4 regions of the Exiguobacterium sp. s91 genome follow, and region 1 is predicted to be linked to each of the others. Evidence: riboswitches for the same ligand, from Rfam matches in the RefSeq annotation. Region 1 holds a riboswitch; each other region holds the start of a gene.
What was found. Region 1 has a riboswitch for S-adenosylmethionine ahead of metK (methionine adenosyltransferase). Riboswitches for the same ligand answer to the same signal wherever they lie in the genome.

Region 1 (3,097 bases):
ACGATGATTCCTGTTGGTTGTTCAACCACAAACTCACCTCTTCACTTCATACTTCCTTTTTACGATACCTTATTTCAAACGCACACGAAACCGTCCCAAGACGGATTTCATGAGGCGACATGGCGAAGACGAATGACAGATTCTACTTGCCCAAAGACTTCTTCCGTCATCTCACTGAGTTCTTCAAAACCGAATGAGGTTAAGAACTGACGTGCTTTATAGTTACGTGCCTCCACGTATACTTCGAGTGGGACGGCTCCTTGTCGTTCGAGTTCACGGATCAGCCGTCGTCCGATTCCGTTTTGCTGATATTTCGGCAAGACGTACAGACGAATGATCTCCCACGTTCCCTCAACATCAACAGCATGAATGAAACCGACGATTTCCTCATCGATGATTCCGACATAAAAATACTCTCCCCGTGCTTCTTCCGCCGTCCGGATCGCACGAACGACTTCTTCTTGCGGATACGCCTCCTGCACGAAATGCGCTTTCGAACGTTCGGAATAGATTTCTGCATACGTATCCAACCAAGATGTGACGGCAATGTCATGAATACGTCCTGCATCAGCTGGAATAGCTTCGCGTATTTCCATAATCGGAACCCCCCTTTGTATTCATACGAATCGACTCATGTACTTTTACCCTCTTCTAGAAAAAACATTCGTTTCCTGCAAAGTTCCACGGAAACAAAAAAGTCCGAAAACCCGCGTAGGGTTTTCGGACTTTTTGATTATGCGAAACGTTTTGCTTGTTCTTCAAGAACTGCTGCTTTATCTGTTTGCTCCCATGGAAGCTCAACATCTGTACGACCGAAGTGACCGTATGCAGCTGTTTGACGATAGATCGGACGACGGAGATCAAGCATGTTGATGATTCCAGCCGGACGAAGATCGAAGTTTTCAGCAACCAATTCGACGAGTTGCGCTTCAGGAAGTTTTCCTGTACCGAATGTATCAACCGCGATTGATACTGGGTGCGCGACACCGATTGCGTACGCGAGTTGAACTTCTGCTTTGTCTGCAAGACCTGCAGCAACGAGGTTCTTCGCGACGTAACGTGCTGCGTATGCAGCTGAACGGTCGACTTTTGTTGGATCTTTACCTGAGAATGCTCCACCGCCGTGGCGTGCGTATCCACCATACGTATCAACGATGATCTTACGACCAGTTAATCCAGCATCTCCTTGTGGTCCGCCAATGACGAAACGACCAGTTGGGTTGATGAAGAATTTCGTTGCTGCGTCGATGTATTCAGCCGGGATAACCGGTGTGATGACGTGTTCTTTCAAGTCAGCTTGGATTTGCTCAAGCGTGACTTCTTCTGCATGTTGTGTCGAGATGACGATCGTATCGACACGAACTGGCTCGTTGTTCTCGTTGTATTCGACCGTGACTTGTGTTTTTCCGTCTGGACGAAGGTAGTCGAGTTGACCGTTTTTACGCACTTCTGCCAAACGGCGTGCGAGACGGTGTGAGAGCGAGATTGGAAGTGGCATGAGTTCTGGTGTTTCTTTCGTTGCGTAACCGAACATGAGACCTTGGTCTCCTGCACCGATTGCATCGATTTCTGCATCAGACATGCTACCTTCACGTGCTTCAAGCGCTTGGTCGACACCAAGAGCGATGTCTGCTGATTGCTCATCGATTGATGTCAATACAGCACACGTGTCAGCGTCGAAACCGTATTTCGCGCGTGTATAACCGATTTCACGAATCGTTTCACGGACGACTTTTGGAATGTCGACGTAAGTCGATGTCGTGATCTCACCTGCAACGAGAACGAGACCTGTTGTAACAGAAGTTTCTGCCGCAACACGCGCGTTTGGATCCGCTGCGAGGATTGCATCAAGAATTGAATCCGAAATTTGGTCACAGATTTTATCTGGATGACCTTCAGTGACTGACTCCGACGTGAATAGTCGGCGATTAAGGTTTGTCATGTATGACCCTCCCAAAAAAGAATTTGACGGTGTACTCATTTCCCCTAGTTGAGTGGGACGGTAAAATGAAAAAAACCTTTCCAAGTCCAAAAAATGGTCAGGGAAAGGTTGTGCGTTCTTCCTTTACCCTCTTATCGTTCGAAGTGTTTACTTCGCTTCAGGAGAGCACCTTTTCCCTCATTAATATGTGAATTAATGTAGGACGGTTGCCGGGTTTCTTCGGGCCTTGTTCCCTCCACCTGCTCAGAATAAGAGTATCCGTTACGAATTACATGATATAAAGTTGTACCTACTCTGTCAAGCAAGGTTTCAAATTCTAGTCGAAACTTTTTGAAAGAGATGTTAAACTGTTAATGCTGAAAGCGTTTCCAGATAAATAGAAATCAGCACCAGAAAATGATTGCTCTCTCTTTAGTATGTCATATATAATAAATGTGTCATACTAAATACAGTGAGCCAAAACCAACGTAGGGGAAAGGTGGGGTCAGGATGCCGATGACGGTCCTGAATATCGAAGAACTACTCAAGAAAGAGCATGTGTTCAAACAACTATCTGTTGCTGAACTTGTCGAACATGCGATTCGAAACGAAGAAGGTGTCCTTGCTGAGAACGGCGCATTATCTGTAGAAACGGGGAAATTTACAGGTCGTTCACCAAAAGATAAGTTCATCGTCCGTGATTCTTCCTGCGAGTCTCACATTGATTGGGGTCATGTCAACCAACCAATGGATGGAGACAAATTTGAACAATTGTTGCAAAAGGTTCTTCGTTACATGAACGAAGCCGATCAGCTCTACTACACAGAAGCTGCTGCTGGAGCAGATACGCACTTCACCCTTCCGGTCCGTGTGCTCACACAATACGCTTGGCATAACCTGTTTGCCAAACAACTTTTTTTACGCGAGTATCCTGAAGTGGCTGCCTTCGAACCGTTCACGGTCGTCTATGCGCCACATTTCAAAGCAGATCCTGCCGTTGACGGAACGAACTCTGAGACGTTCATCGCGATGTCGTTCGAACACCGGATCGTCTTGATCGGTGGAACGGAATACGCGGGAGAAATCAAAAAATCAATCTTTTCCGTCATGAACTATCTCTTGCCACAAGAAAATGTCCTTTCGATGCACTGCTCGGCAAACGTCGGACACGAAGGC
Region 2 (3,097 bases), on a different contig from region 1:
TGTCGTGTTTGAACAAGCAATCGTCAAGGCGCATGGAATCATTGAGGAAACGGTGAATGGTCCACTGCAAGATGAGTCGGGCAGATCGTTCTATTATGTCGTTCCGGTAGAAGACATGCGCTATTTCCGACTAGAAGCAGGTCAACTCGTCGATCTCGTCATGTGGCGGGAACGGAAGGATACACTGACGATTGCTTGGAAGCATCCATTCACGTATAAAGAGCCGATCGTCAACGCATCATCTAACCGCCCATCAGAGGTAGAGCAACCGGTAGTGAAGACGTCTGTGACAACGAAAAAGTCAAATCGGTATGCACGAAAAATGAAACGACAACCGGTTCCGAAAGCTAAAAAAGCACAGCGTCGCGTCCGTATACCAAAAGAGCGAACGATTGAACCGATCGTGACGACAGCCGTACCTGGACAATTGATGGATTTCGTTGATAAGACACCACTTGATTTCACGCGCTTCACAGGAATGCGTCTCGTCATCGTCGGAAATGAACAACAGACCGCTGTCTATCGCGAGTTCTTTGCGCCGACGGGAATCGAATTGATTCATCTTGCAGGGGACGCACAGTCCGCGAAAAAGATTGCCTGTCTCGCCAAAAAGACGGACGCGATCGTCGTCGTGACGAGTCGCGTTTCTCATGCAGCGAGTGCACATGTCATCGCGCAGGCGAAAAAGCATGGTATTCCATTCGCGATGGAACGGCTCGACGGTCGACGATCGTTATACACGGCGTGTGAACGACAACTTGAGCGTGCTTGGCTCAACCAGCAACGAGACGGGAAATTATTGAAAAAAGAGTGAAACATTAGAAGAATTCGACCGTAAAGTAAGGTGAGAACTTATTTTTCAAGGAGGACCTTACTCATGTCATCTCAATTAAAAAAAGCAGCGAAGGAGTCGCTCAGCGGTCGTTGGGGATTTGCCATCCTCATGTTCGTACTGTTTTCTATCATCCAGAGCGTTCCGACGTTCATCGGACCAGATCCTAACGAAGATCTAAATGCGATGAGTGCGGTCAGTATCATTCTTTCGATTTTATTGATCCCAATCGCAGCGGGTTGGACGTGGGTCGCGATGTCGTTCGCACGCAATGAAGAAGTCAAAGTAGCTGATTTGTTCGAGCCGTATAAAATCTTCGGCAAAGTCATCGGCGTCTCGATTGTGCAAGCGGTCTTCTTATTCTTATGGACATTACTCTTGATCATTCCAGGGATCATCAAGTCGTTCTCTTACCTGTTGACGTTCTACATCCTTCGAGATGAACCATCGGTCGGTATCTTCGAGGCCATCACACGTTCACGTCAACTCATGGATGGTCATAAAATGGAAGCATTCTTACTCTTCCTATCATTCATTGGTTGGGCATTACTCGTGATCGTTACACTTGGTCTTGCTGTCTTATGGGTTGGACCATACTTCAGCGTCACAATGGCAAAATTCTATGATCGTGTGCGTGGTGAACAAGCGCCAGAGCCAACATCAGATTTCGTCGCACCATATTAATACCGAATCCCGACACGACGTCGGGATTTTTTTATGCGTGAAATAATTCCGATTGGAAAAGACGGTTTAATGGTTGCTTTAGTTCAGTGAATTTTGTACGATGAATGCAACACATCTTATCTAGAGAAGTCGAGGGACTGGCCCGAAGACACTTCAGCAACCCCGCTACGGCGGAAGGTGCTACTTCCAGGAAGGGATACCTTCCGAAGATAAGAGCGGACAGGACAAGATACCGTCGCTCTTTTCGAACTTCGAAAAGAGCGTTTTTTTATGATAAGGGGGACGATGGAGTGGAGTATGGTTTTTGGTTACCGATTTTTGGGGGATGGTTACGTAACGTCGAGGATGAACAGATGCCACCGACCTTCGATTATGCGAAACAAGTCGCACAAACAGCAGAACGAATCGGGTTCTCGACGACGTTGATTGCGGAATTGAACTTGAATGATATCAAAGGCATTAAGGAACCGAGTCTTGAGGCATGGACGACGGCAGCAGCGATTGCTGCAACGACAGAACGCCTTGAGATCATGACAGCGGTTCGTCCCGGGTTCCATAATCCAGCGACGACGGCGAAGATGGCGGCAAACATCGATCAGTTGAGTGGTGGACGCTTTACGCTCAACGTCGTTTCAGCGTGGTGGGCAGAGGAAGCGAAACAATACAACGGTATCTTCACAGCGCACGATGAACGCTATGCTCGGACGGAAGAGTTCGTCACGGTCATGAAGGGACTGTGGGCAGATGCGTCACCGTATAGCTTCTCCGGTCATCACTACACGATCGAGCAAGCAGAACTCCATCCGAAGCCAGTCCAGCGTCCAGGCATCAAGCTCTACGCTGGTGGAGAGAGTGAAGCTGGAAAGCGAACGATCGTCGAACACTGTGACGCTTATGTCATGCACGGGGGCACTGTTGAAGAAGTAGCCCATAAAATCGACGACATGAAAGTACGCCGGGAAGCGACGGGACAAAAGCCGCTCGAAAGCTTCGGTCTTGCTGCCTACATCATTTGTCGGGATACGGAAGAAGAAGCACTTCTTGAATGGCAACGGATCACGGACGTCAAGGAAGACAGCGCCGGTTATGCCGGTTATCAGGATTTCATTAGTAAATCGCAACTGGAGCAACAGGTCGAGCGGAACGATTATTCTGTCTCGAACCGTGGTCTACGTCCGAATTTAATCGGGACACCAGAACAAATCGCTGAACGGATTCTAGCGTTCGAAGCCGTCGGTGTCACGTTACTTTTGTTACAATTCTCACCACAACTTGAAGAAATGGAACGCTTTGCTCGTGACGTAATGCCACTGGTCGAAGCGAAACGAAAGGTAGGTCAACAATCATGACAAAAATTCATATTCTCCACGAAAACCAAGAATGGACGGACCATCTCATCAAACGTCTCGAAGAACTCGAATTACCGTATGAACAGTGGCACTTGAATGAAGGAATCGTTCCGCTGGATGAACTGCCGCCAGAAGGCGTCTTTTACAGCCGGATGAGTGCTTCTTCGCATACGCGGGGACATCGTTACGCGCCGGAGTTGACGGAAGGGGTCCTCGCTTGGTTAGAAGAGCA
Region 3 (3,097 bases), 250 kb from region 1:
ATGCCCTGAATGATGCCAGGGAGTGCTTCCGGTAAGAGGACACTGACGATGATCCGTAATGGTTTCGCCCCACATGCTTCCGCTGCTTCGATTAGACCAGGCGGAATTTCGCGCAGTGACGTCTCAACGAGTCGCGCGAGAAACGGAATCGCTGCGACACTGAGACTGACGGATGCTGCCGTCGGACCAATCGTATTGTCGAGTAAGAACTTCGTTAACGGAATGAGGGCAACCAGCAAGATGATGAACGGTAGCGACCGGACGATGTTGACGACGAAGTCAAGGACACGGCGGACGGCAAGGTTTTGAAAAAATAATCCCCGGTCGGTGACGAACAAGAGAATCCCGAGCGGAATCCCGACGACCAATGCAAAGGCAAGTGAAATTCCTACCATCCACGCCGTCTCGCCGAGTGCCTTCAAGAGCTCAGGTAACATCGTTTGAATACGATCAAGCCACATCCTGAATCACCTCGAGTGCATGAAGTTCCGTCGCGAGCCAGTCGAGGGCAGGAGCGATTTGGTCGGATGATCCCGTCAAGCTGACAATCAGGACACCGAAGGCGACGTCTTGAATGTAGTCGACCTTGCCGTGCAAGATGCTGACTGAGATATCGTAACGGCGGATTGCTTCTGATAACGTACTCTCACCGGTCTTCTCGCCCGTGAACTGCAAGCGGATGATCTTGCCTGGAGTTGCCTGTAAGATGCGTTCTGGCAATTCGATTTGTAGTGCCGTATCGACGTAATGTTGCGTCACTGGATGCTTGGCTTGACTGAACAGGTCATAGGTTGAGGCGACTTCAACGACTTCACCTTGCGACATGACCGCGACGCGATGGCAAATCTGTTTGACGACATCAATCTCATGCGTGATGAGGACGATCGTCAATCCGAGTCGTTCATTCAAATCCTTCAGCAGTTCAAGGATCTGTAGTGTCGTAACGGGGTCAAGAGCTGATGTCGCTTCGTCACATAACAAGACGGTCGGATCGTTCGCGAGTGCCCGGGCAATCCCGACGCGCTGTTTCTGCCCACCGCTTAATTGGCTCGGGAAGTTCGTCTCAAATCCTTCAAGTCCGACGAGCGAGACGAGTTCGCGAATTCGCTCCGGGAAATCTGCTCGTTTGACGCCAGCAGCCTTGAGCGCAAAAGCGATGTTATCCGCGACGTTGCGCGACTGGATCAATTGGAAATGCTGAAAGATCATTCCTGTCCGTAAGCGAAGTTGACGCAGATCTGCTTTTGACATTCCGCCAAGCGAGACACCGTCGACCTTGACGCTTCCCTGTGTCGGATGCTCAAGCCCGTTGATTAGGCGAAGTAACGTACTCTTACCGGCACCGGACTCACCGATGATCCCGAAGATTTCTCCTTTTTGGATCGTCAAATCGACATCCCGTAATGCAAAAATCGGGGTCCGATCTCGAACGAACCGTTTTGTAATGTGTTTGAATTCAATCATCCGCTCATCTCCTCATACAAAAAAAGTCGCTTTTTCCTAGTAGCGGAGCAACCAGAAAAAAGCGACGAAAGTGTAAGATTTCGTAACTTATCTCTCAGAATGAAAATCATTCTGTAGGATGTGGCACCGTTCCTTACAGGTGGTTGCCGGACGTCGTTGGGCCTAATCCCTCGGTCGCTCTCGATAAGTAGTTATGCTGTTGGGATTTACTTTAACGGAAATGATTCCCATCTGTCAAATGTTTTTTCAGAATTATTCCGCAACAGGTGTCCGGAACAGGTTGAGCGTTCCGATTCGATCGACGGCTTCTTCTAGACGTTCGACGTCAGCAATCAAGCTGATCCGGACGTAGCCTTCACCGTATTCGCCGAAGAAGGATCCAGGGGTCACGGCGACGTGTGCTTCGTCAAGCAGGTGATCGGTGAAGCTTTGGGACGTGTAACCTTCCGGAACAGGAAGCCAGACGAAGAAGGAACCGCCCGGTCGTGGTCCACTCCAACCAATCGCATCGAGTTTTGCGAACAACGCATCGCGTCGTGTTTCGTACAGACTGCTTAACTCGCGGACACATGTCTGGTCACTCGTCAGGGCGACGGTCGCAGCATGTTGAATCGGTGTGAAGGCACTGACGTAGAGATGTTCTTGGTACGTCTCGATGCTTGAGATGACGGACGGATTACCAATCGCAAAGGCGATCCGGAAGCCGGACATGTTGAAGCGTTTTGAGAGTGAGAATAGCTCGATCCCGACGTCTTTTGCCCCTTCCGTCTGCAGGAAGCTTCGCGTCGGACCATCGAAACTGATGCCGCCGTATGCTAAGTCATGGACGACACAGATATCATGGGCATCGGCGAAAGCGACTGTCTGTTCGAAGGCTTCTGCCGTCGCGGTCGCACCCGTCGGATTACTCGGGTAGTTGAGGAACAACATCCGGGCACGCTCGACGTCCGTCGTATCAAGTAAGTCGTAATCCGGTAAGAAGTTATTTTTTTCAAGCAACGGAAGCGTGATCGGGAATGCACCAGCAAGTGCTGCGCCAGACAGGTAATCCGGGTATCCTGGATCCGGAACGATGACTCCTTCTCCAGGGTTGACGATTGTCTGCGGTAAGGCGACGATACCGGCTTTACTACCGAGGAGAATCGCGACTTCCGTTGCTGGATCGATTGTGACACCGAACTCAGTCGCGTAAAAGCTAGCGACGGCTTGCTTTAGAAAATCATGTCCACGAAACGGTGGATATTGAAGGTTCGTTGGCTCGTCGATGGCTTGTTTTAAGGCATCGAGAATATGTACAGGCGTCGTCTGGTCAGGCGTTCCTTGACCAAGTGTGATGACATCGTGTCCGGCAGCTTTTACAGCACCGATTCGGTTCGCGAGTTCAGCGAAGACAGGAGCAGGAAGCCGATCAATGGCGATGGATGGAGCGAAATGTTTCATGGATGAATGCCTCCTTCGTGGTATTGTCGTCAAGGATAACGAATATTCAGTCAAAAGAAAAGAACTTTTTCGAAATTCAAAAAAATTGTCGGATAAACAGGTACAGATAAGTGGAGCGGGAATAAAGAGTAGGGAGAGGAGTGGGAAGATGAAGCGAGCTAACTGGAAAGAGGCAGTCGTCTATCAAGTCTAC
Region 4 (3,097 bases), 440 kb from region 1:
AATCGTCGGAATCGATGAAGTTCAATTCTTTGATGATGAGATCGTACAAGTCATCGAAGCACTTGCACAAGACGGAAAACGCGTCATTTGTGCAGGCCTTGATCAAGATTTCCGGGCAGAGCCATTCGGCAAGATGCCGGAATTACTGGCGCGCGCAGAATTCGTGACGAAGCTGCAAGCCATCTGTCTTTCGTGTGGTGATCCGGCTTCCCGGACACAACGGTTGATTGATGGAAAACCAGCGAACTACGATGATCCGATCATCCTAGTGGGCGCTTCAGAATCGTATGAGCCACGGTGCCGCCATTGCCATGAGGTGCCTGGAAAGCCGAAGCCGCTCCAATCGGTGCAGCACCAAGAAAATTAAAAAAGACGTACCGATCGCGGTCGTCCTTTGATGTAACAGCTATTCGCTTTTAAGTGAATAGCTGTTTTTTTATTATCCCGTTTCCTGTGAGAACCGGCTTGAGCGTTCGATAAAGCGGATCGTCTCACGAACGATCAAATCCTGATCATGATCGAGGGTCGCGACGTGGTACGAGTTCAGTAAACAGTAGCTTCGTTTATCATTCGTTCCGATGTGCTGATGCAGATAATCCGAGCTCGACGGCGGGACGACGTGATCGGTCGCCGAGTAGAGAATTAATGTCGGCAGAAGGATTGATCCTAAGCGTCCTTTCGTTTCATCCATCAGACGGACGAGTTCGAACGCACAACGACTTGGAACGAGGTCATAGATGATTTCGAAAGCAGACCGTTTGATGTCCGGTGCCCCTTCCGGTAAGTACTGTGGACCGTCCTCGAACGAAAGTGCTTCATAGGATGGAACGGAAAGTGCGGCATTGATCGTAATGATGCCGGCAAACGGAATGCCGTCAGCAGCGAGTGACAGTGCAAGCGTCGCACCCATCGATTGACCGATGACGAAGACTTGATCGCATGTTTCTTGTAAACGTTCATAGCCGTCTTGCAGGCTTTGCTTCCAACATCGAGCAGTCGATTGTTCAAACTCGCGGACGTTCGTTCCATGTCCGCGTAAGCGCGGGGCATAGACGGTAAAACCTTCAGCAGCGAATGCCTCACCGACGTCGCGGACACTTTGCGGAGTGGCATTAAAACCATGACAGATTAGAATACCGATCGGTCCACCTTGAAAATAAAACGCTTCAGCACCAGTCAATACAGGATAGTTCATCATTACTATTTTTCCTCCATTCATGAAAAAAACTCGTCGACGTCACTGCTTGGACGCCCACGAGTTTTTCACCGTATCATCCAAAGCCGCGCTTTGCTGGTCGGAGCACCTTACAGATTGCAGGTTGCCGTGAAGTCATAGAGCCAGGTCTCTCGTTCACTCTTGATAAATATCATATTGGAATTGTCGGAATAATCATTGAAACGATGGTAGCACGACCAAAAATGACTTGTCAAATCTTTCTTGACGAATCATGATCCGTTGAGTAAGCTAACTCATAACTTGTTCATCCATCGATATGCGCCAAATGGATTATTTTTGCAAAGTTGGTTGACTTTTAAAGTTTCGACCCGTAATGTAAAAATTAGTTTTACGACATAAGCAACAACGCAACAACACACATACGAATTTCATACCGCAATACTTATCCAGAGAGGTGGAGGGACTGGCCCTACGAAACCTCGGCAACAGACTCATTATGAGCACTGTGCCAATTCCATCAGACAGATGTCTGAGAGATGAGTAGAGTGGATTCTGCCACTGTGCGGATCCAGGTCTCTTCTTGTTTCTCAAGAAGGGACCTTTTTTGTTGAATGAAGGGGGAAAACGGAATGATCGCATTTCATCAAGTCAAGAAAACGTACGTCACGAAAGATCAGACGATCGCAGCGCTCGACGGTGTCGACCTGACGATCGAAAAAGGCGAAATCTTTGGTGTCATCGGCTTTAGCGGTGCCGGAAAAAGTTCACTACTCCGCTGTGTCAATCTATTAGAACGACCGACGTCAGGAACGGTGACGGTCGATGGAGAAGATTTAACGCAACTGTCTCCGAAAAAATTGCGCCAAGCAAAACAACGGATCGGGATGATCTTTCAGCACTTCAATCTATTGAATGCGAACACGGTCTTTGCGAATGTCGCGAAACCACTCGTTCTCGCAGGCGTCAAGAAAGACGAAATTCGCCGCCGGGTGACGGAGTTACTCGAATTCGTCGATCTCGCGGACAAGGCGGATCATTATCCGGATCAATTGTCGGGTGGGCAGAAACAGCGCGTTGGTATCGCCCGGGCACTCGCGACGCAACCTTCCGTCCTCTTATGTGACGAAGCGACGTCAGCACTCGATCCCCAAACGACACATCATATTCTCCAGTTATTAAAACGTATCAATGCGGAGTACGGGATCACGATTCTCTTGATCACCCACGAGATGGGCGTCATTCGGGAGATTTGCGACCGCGTCGCTGTCATTGAAGCTGGGAAACTGATCGAGTCAGGAACGGTCTTTGATGTCTTTTCAAACCCGCAGACCGAGACAGCACAGAACTTCGTCCGCTCCGTCATGCACGACGAGATTCCAGCATCGATTCGCCAGTTGATCGAGTCCCGGAATGCGAATCCGATCTATAAGATTCATTTCCTCGGACATCACACCGGGCAGCCGCTCTTATCGCAAGTTGCGAAACGCTTTGACGTCGATGTCAACATCTTGCACGGTAGCATCACGGAGTTGCAGGATACGCCGTTCGGCACCTTACTCGTCGAGTTGATTGGTGAGCAGGCTGAAGTGAAACGAGCGTTACACTACATCGATCAGGCACAGGTGACGGTCGAGGAGGTACTTGCTCATGCTAGTTAATTACAGTGATATCTGGACAGCATTTTTGCAGACGATGACGATGGTATCCGTTTCGCTCTTATTCTCGACCTTGATCGGCTTACCACTCGGGATCCTGCTTGTCGTCACGCGAAAAGGAGCATTGCTTGAAAATGTCCCGCTGTTCACGTTCTTCAACAGTATCGTCAATATTTTCCGCTCGATTCCGTTCATCATCTTACTCGTCGCGATCATCCCGTTGACGCGCTTGATCGTTCAGACATCGATCGGAACAGAAGCCGCC

Region 2: it holds a riboswitch for S-adenosylmethionine, as region 1 does, so the genes downstream of both, KNQ06_RS13995 (LLM class flavin-dependent oxidoreductase) here and metK (methionine adenosyltransferase) in region 1, are expected to answer to the same signal.
Region 3: it holds a riboswitch for S-adenosylmethionine, as region 1 does, so the genes downstream of both, KNQ06_RS01285 (methionine ABC transporter ATP-binding protein) here and metK (methionine adenosyltransferase) in region 1, are expected to answer to the same signal.
Region 4: it holds a riboswitch for S-adenosylmethionine, as region 1 does, so the genes downstream of both, KNQ06_RS00410 (methionine ABC transporter ATP-binding protein) here and metK (methionine adenosyltransferase) in region 1, are expected to answer to the same signal.

The regions. Positions count from the first base shown of each region.
Region 1 covers NZ_JACSMZ010000001.1:510,932-514,028, reverse strand. Annotated here, with positions in the region: gene KNQ06_RS02570 (serine aminopeptidase domain-containing protein) at 1-29, opposite strand, end outside; gene KNQ06_RS02565 (GNAT family N-acetyltransferase) at 108-596, opposite strand; gene metK (methionine adenosyltransferase) at 734-1,942, opposite strand; SAM riboswitch class I at 2,071-2,197, opposite strand; gene pckA (phosphoenolpyruvate carboxykinase (ATP)) at 2,432-3,097, shown strand, end outside.
Region 2 covers NZ_JACSMZ010000003.1:164,430-167,526, reverse strand. Annotated here, with positions in the region: gene KNQ06_RS14005 (DUF2325 domain-containing protein) at 1-814, shown strand, start outside; gene KNQ06_RS14000 (DUF975 family protein) at 878-1,516, shown strand; SAM riboswitch class I at 1,630-1,732, shown strand; gene KNQ06_RS13995 (LLM class flavin-dependent oxidoreductase) at 1,807-2,865, shown strand; gene KNQ06_RS13990 (ATP-grasp domain-containing protein) at 2,862-3,097, shown strand, end outside.
Region 3 covers NZ_JACSMZ010000001.1:260,689-263,785, forward strand. Annotated here, with positions in the region: gene KNQ06_RS01280 (methionine ABC transporter permease) at 1-461, opposite strand, end outside; gene KNQ06_RS01285 (methionine ABC transporter ATP-binding protein) at 451-1,464, opposite strand; SAM riboswitch class I at 1,549-1,654, opposite strand; gene KNQ06_RS01290 (aminotransferase class I/II-fold pyridoxal phosphate-dependent enzyme) at 1,717-2,904, opposite strand; gene KNQ06_RS01295 (glycoside hydrolase family 13 protein) at 3,053-3,097, shown strand, end outside.
Region 4 covers NZ_JACSMZ010000001.1:69,440-72,536, forward strand. Annotated here, with positions in the region: gene KNQ06_RS00400 (thymidine kinase) at 1-367, shown strand, start outside; gene KNQ06_RS00405 (alpha/beta hydrolase) at 440-1,198, opposite strand; SAM riboswitch class I at 1,266-1,367, opposite strand; SAM riboswitch class I at 1,617-1,720, shown strand; gene KNQ06_RS00410 (methionine ABC transporter ATP-binding protein) at 1,807-2,835, shown strand; gene KNQ06_RS00415 (methionine ABC transporter permease) at 2,825-3,097, shown strand, end outside.